DNA from 2 places in the Dialister succinatiphilus genome. Region 1 is predicted to be linked to the other one. Evidence: riboswitches for the same ligand, from Rfam matches in the RefSeq annotation. Region 1 holds a riboswitch; the other holds the start of a gene.
The links. A riboswitch is a leader RNA that binds a small molecule or an ion and turns the genes downstream of it on or off. The one in region 1 is predicted to bind S-adenosylmethionine.
Positions count from the first base shown of each region.

Region 2: another riboswitch for S-adenosylmethionine. It lies ahead of metK (methionine adenosyltransferase); the one in region 1 lies ahead of NW747_RS07150 (methionine ABC transporter ATP-binding protein).

Region 1 is NZ_OV788641.1:1,711,604-1,714,757, reverse strand. Features, by position in the region: gene NW747_RS07155 (ISLre2 family transposase) at 1-1,187, shown strand, start outside; SAM riboswitch class I at 1,339-1,440, shown strand; gene NW747_RS07150 (methionine ABC transporter ATP-binding protein) at 1,492-2,529, shown strand; gene NW747_RS07145 (methionine ABC transporter permease) at 2,510-3,154, shown strand, end outside.
Region 2 is NZ_OV788641.1:1,957,813-1,960,966, reverse strand. Features, by position in the region: gene priA (replication restart helicase PriA) at 1-517, opposite strand, end outside; gene metK (methionine adenosyltransferase) at 596-1,780, opposite strand; SAM riboswitch class I at 1,847-1,952, opposite strand; gene hcp (hydroxylamine reductase) at 2,113-3,154, opposite strand, start outside.

The sequences.
Region 1 (3,154 bases):
AGAAAGATGGGAAGAGCTTCTATCCCCTGGACCGCAAAATGGGCTTTGAACCCAGAAAGCACTACAGCTTGGGAATGATTGAGCGGATTGTCGAGGCTGTCGCAATTACCACATCTCGCAGTGCCAGCGAACTCCTGGAAAGCCTGGCGGGAATTACCATCTCCCATCAGTCTGTTATCTCACTCAAAAACTATGCCGGCGAGAAGGCGAAGACTTATGAAAAAGCATTGGCAGAAGAGGAAAAGGTTGAAAAGCCGACACAGCCGGAAATTATAGCGATTGAAGGAGATGGAATTGTACTCAAGAACAAGGAGAAAGGCGGCGTTTCGGAAGTGCACCGCATCCAGGTATATGAGGGAGTCAGGAAAAATGGCAACAGGACAGAACTGGTAGGACTTCGCTGCTTTGCATCTACCAGCAGAAAAGAACTTTTTGCAATGGTAAGAAGCTATCTGCTTGGGCACTATGACCTGTCTAAGACCACAGTGCTGTCGAATGGGGATGGAGGGTCCGGATACCAGTTTCAGGACTTTGAGCGAATGGTAGAAGGCTGCCTGGTTCACCAGCACTTCCGCGACTGCTATCATGTACATGAAAAGATCCGGACCCGGCTCAGCTTCTGCAACAGGAAACTGATAGACCGTATTATCCGAGAACTTCACCAGACCGACGATATTATGAAACAGATTCCCGTATGGATGGATACTGCCCGGAGCTGCGCCCGAACAGAGGAGGATTTGGAGGAGGTAGACAGGCTGCAGAGCTATCTGGAGAGAAATGCTCCCTATATCCCCAGCCTGAGTCAGCGCGGCATCCATACAGAGATTCATCTGGGGACTGCAGAAACAAATCACCGGTTCTACAGCTATCGCATGAAGCGGCAGGGACGGAGCTGGTCCAGCGAGGGAATGGAGTGTATGGTTTGGGTATTGACCGCCCGGAAGAATAAAACACTTACAGCAGCTCTCCTGTACCATGCTAATGGGAAAAGCTACAAAAAGATGGATAGAGCCATGCACAAGGCTGCGGTGCAGGCAGAGCGTAAAATCGCCCAGAATGTCCGGAGTGAGGCGCAGAAGCGTAAAATGAGAAACTATAGGCCGGGATGCCTGGAGGGGCGTATAGGCGTTTATGGAGCTTCTTCTTCACCAATGGGGAGACTGGCCAGAGCTATACAGAAATACTGATAAAACCGAAGCCACGGAGATAGTAATCATCGACAGTCAAATGAATTACCGAGGAAAACTTGACACTTACCCTATTTACTATTTCTATTGACAAGACTTCTGAATCAGAGTACTATAATCTCAACCCTTGCATATAGGGTAAATACATATAGATTCATCATGAGTGGCGGAGGGACTGGCCCTTTGAAGCCACGGCAACCATTCTTTTAGAAACGGTGCCAATTCCAGCGGGTATATACTCGAAAGATGATGTGAAGCTGACTTTCATCTTTCGATGAAAGTTTTTTTATTAAAGGAGTTCCCAATGATTGAACTGAAGCATATAACAAAATTATATGGCAATTTCAAAGCACTGGACGACATCAACCTTTCTATTAAGGACGGAGAAATCTTCGGTATTGTCGGACAGTCCGGCGCAGGCAAATCTACATTGATTCGCTGCGTGAATATGCTCGAGCCTCCCACATCCGGTGAGGTCATAATTGATGGAAAGGACATGACGAAGCTGTCCAAAGCCCAGCTTCGGGAAGAAAGAAAGAAAATCGGCATGATTTTCCAGCATTTCAATCTTCTTTCCAACAGGACCGTAGCCGGCAATGTGGCATTTCCTCTGGAGCTGTCCCATGTGCCCAAGGCAGAACAAGCAAAGAGAATCAACGAAATTCTGGAACTGGTAGGCCTTACGGAATACAGGAACAAGTATCCTTCCCAGCTTTCCGGCGGCCAGAAACAGCGTGTAGGTATTGCCAGGGCTATCGTTTCCAATCCTTCCGTCCTCCTTTCCGATGAAGCCACCAGTGCCCTGGACCCGGAAACGGTAAAATCCATTCTCCAGCTTCTGAAGGATATCAATAAAAAAATGGGCATTACCATTATCATGATTACTCACCAGATGGAAGTTATTAAAGAAATCGCCGAACAGGTGGCAGTCATTGAAAAGGGTAAAATTATCGAACAGGGTTCCGTAGTAGACCTCTTCACCAATCCCCAGACCGAAACACTGAAGAAGTTCGTAGGCTCCGTCATGTCCTCCGATGTACCGGAGCAGCTGTCTCACATGAATATTTCTAAAGTAAAGCAGAAGGACAGCGACCAGACCATTGTAAGCCTGAAATTCCGAGGCGATGTGGCCAACGAACCAATTATTGCTAATCTCATCAAGAAATACAATCTGGACGTAAGCATTCTTTACGGATCCATCGACTACATCCAGAACGTTTCCTTCGGCCGCCTTATCATTATGATCAATGGTCACGAAGAGGACATGAAAAAAGCCCTCGGCCATTTACAGTCTTTACCAATTACAAGTGAGGTAATCGGATATGTCCCCAGTGATAACTAATCTTCTTCTGAAAAGTCTGGCTGAAACGCTGTACATGCTTTCTGTTTCAGCTATCATTGCCGCTTTAATCGGCATTCCCCTGGGTATTCTTCTGGTAGTTACAGAAAAACATGGCATTCTTGCCTGCCCGGTATTGAATAAGCCTCTGGCTTTCATTATCAACCTCATCCGTTCCATTCCATTCATTATCCTCATGGTGGCCATCATCCCTTTCACCAGGCTGGTGGCAGGCACCTCCATCGGTACCACGGCAGCCATCGTCCCGCTGACCATCGCTGCCATCCCCTACACCGCCCGCATGGTGGAAACTTCCATTCGTGAAATTCCCTTCGGCCTCATCGAGGCGGCGGAATCCATGGGCGCTTCTCCTCTGCAGATTATCTGGAAGGTCCTCATTCCGGAAGCCCTTCCCTCCATCATTGAAAGCTTGACCGTAGTGATCGTATCCTTAATCGGCGCTTCCGCCATGGCCGGCACCATCGGCGGCGGCGGCCTCGGTGATCTGGCCATCCGTTACGGATACCAGCGCTTCCAGGCAGATGTAATGATTGCTACCATCATTGTCCTGGTCATTATCGTGCAGCTCCTCCAGTTCATTGGCAGCAATCTGGCCAAAAAGGCAGAT
Region 2 (3,154 bases), 250 kb from region 1:
CCAGGGTTTCCTTTTTGATGAGAAAATTCTGTTTCACGTATTCCATCAGCCTGTCCCCAAAAAGGAGGGCCGCCGATTTATCATCCAGACTGTCCACGGACCGGTCTACCAGTCCTTCTATGTCCTCCACCGGTTCCTTCTCTATTTTTTTCCAGTTCACAGTATAGGTTATTTTCGTTTTGACAGCTTTCTTGTCGATATAGAAGAGACGGAGGGCATCGATCAGCGTGCACATGTAATATGAGGAAATCCAAAGGGCAGTCCGTATCATTTCATCAGTAAACCAGGGAAAGGAATCTACCAGAGACAGAATATCCAGAAGTTTATAGGATAACTGAGATGTATCTTCTTCATGAACGGAAAGAATAATTCCCTCTTCCTTCCGTCTGGCAAAATTCACTACGCAGCGCCAGCCCACACCTGCCCCTTTCATGGTTTCAGGAATACGATAGGAAAAGGTTCGGTTCAGATGCTTGGAAGGTCTGTTAATCAGAACTTCTGCAATGGTTTCCTGCATAGGATGCTCCTTCCCAATAAAAAATGGACAGCCCGAAGGCTATCCATTATTTTATCATATTTTTGGCTGTTTAAGAAATCAGAGGCCTGCTTCTTTCCTGAGCACATCTGCTTTGTCAGTGTGTTCCCAGGGAAGATCAATGTCTGTCCTTCCGAAATGGCCATAAGCAGCAGTCTGCTTATAGATAGGACGGCGGAGATTCAGCATATCGATAATGCCTGCAGGACGGAGTTCGAAGTTCCGGCGGATAAGGTCCACGATTTTTTCATCATCAATTTTTCCGGTGCCGAAGGTATCAACGAAGATGGAAACCGGTTCCGCTACGCCGATGGCATAAGCCAGTTCGATTTCACATTTATCTGCAATGCCGGCTGCCACAATGTTCTTAGCCACATAACGAGCAGCGTAGGCAGCACTGCGGTCTACCTTTGTGGGATCCTTGCCGGAGAAGCAGCCGCCGCCATGACGAGCCATGCCGCCGTAGGTATCTACAATGATCTTACGGCCTGTAAGGCCGGCATCGCCCTGGGGTCCGCCGATAACAAAGCGTCCGGTGGGGTTGATAAGGTATTTTGTATTTTCATCAAGGAACCTGGCAGGAATGGTGGCCTTGATGACCTTGTTAATCATGTCTTCTTCAATCTGTTCATGGGTAACATCAGGGTTATGCTGGGCGGAAATGACTACGGTATCTACGCGGACCGGTTTGCCATCGTCATATTCCACGGTAACCTGGGTCTTTCCATCAGGACGGAGATAAGGAACGTCTCCGTTCTTTCTTACTTCAGCCAGACGCCGTGCCAGCCGATGGGCCAGAGCAATCGGCATGGGCAGGTATTCCGGCGTTTCATTGGATGCATAGCCGAACATCATGCCCTGGTCGCCGGCACCGATATCATATTTATCAGCTTTCTTTTCCTTGGCTTCCAGAGACTGGTTGACGCCCATGGCAATATCGGGAGACTGTTCGTCAATGGCCACGTTAATTCCGACACTTTCGCCGTCAAAGCCATAACGGGCATCGGTGTATCCTATATCGTTAATGGTCTTTCTGATAACCTGGGGAATAGGTACATAGGCGGTGGTGGTAATTTCACCAAATACATGGACCTGACCGGTGGTTACAATGGTCTCGCAGGCCACACGGCCATTGGGATCCTGGGCCAGGATGGCATCAAGAATAGCATCAGAAATCTGATCGGCGATTTTATCAGGATGACCTTCCGTAACGGATTCTGATGTAAATAATACTTTCTTAGACATATAAGTCCTCCTCACTTGAAATGTGGAAATATAATAAAAAACGGCTCTCCGCAGGGAGAGCCTATCCTCTCATCTGCCAGCAATATGCTGATGGAATTAGCACCGGTTCCTTTTTCAGGAATGGTTGCTGCAGCGTCCCCGGGCCAAATCCCTCAGCTGCTCTTGATGAGTCTTTATTCACTTGAGTACTATTATACCGTTATTTCTTTATTTTAGCAATAGTTAACTGTTATTTGGTCATAGGAGTTAACGAAGAAAACTGAAAATTTCAGCTTTTTCCGAGGTGGTCCAGGAGGCAGCCTGCATTCCTTTTGCTTTTCCCTGGTTATTTCCTATTTTCCAAAGAAAATCTTCATATCTTCTTCCACCGTAGTGATACCGGCAATACCGAATTTATCTACCAATACGTTTACCACTGCCGGCGAAAGGAATGCCGGAAGTGTGGGTCCCAGATGAATGTTCTTCACTCCCAGGGAAAGGAGGGCAAGAAGGACGATGACCGCCTTCTGTTCATACCAGGCAATATTATAAACAATGGGGAGTTCATTCACATCGTCAAGGTTGAAAACTTCCTTCAGCTTCAGGGCAATGAGGGCCAGACTGTAGGAATCGTTGCACTGCCCCGCATCCAGCACCCGGGGAATGCCGCCGATGGTTCCCAGATTCAGCTTGTTATACTTATATTTGGCGCAGCCGGCAGTCAGAATCACTGTATCTGCTGGAAGAGCTTTTGCAAATTGACGGTAGTATTCCCTGCTTCTTGCCCTTCCATCACAGCCGGCCATGACAATGAATTTCTTAATAGCGCCGGACTTCACTGCCTCCACCACCGTATCTGCCAGAGCAAGCACCTGGTTATGGGCGAAACCGCCGGTAATAAAGCCTTTTTCGATTTCCTTCGGCCCTTTGCAGGAAAGAGCCTGACGGATAATAGGAGTGAAATCCTTTTTGCCGTCTTTCTCATCAATATGGCCGGCGCCGGGGAAGGAAACCACACCGGTGGTCCAAAGTCTTCCTTTATAGCTGTCTTTGGGAGGCACCACGCAGTTGGTGGTCATGAGGATAGGACCGTTAAAGGATTCGAATTCCTCCCTCTGTTTCCACCATGCATTACCATAATTCCCGGCAAAATGGCTGTATTTCTTAAAGAAAGGATAGTAATGGGCAGGAAGCATTTCCCCATGAGTATACACGTCCACACCGGTCCCCTCTGTCTGTTCCAGAAGCATCTCTAAATCTTTCAGGTCATGACCGGAAATGAGAATGCCCGGGTTGCTGCGTACACCGATATCCACCTTTGTGATTTCCGGCTGTCCATAGGCAGACGTATTGGCTTCATCCAGAAGAGCCATGCCCTTAACGCCGTATTCGCCG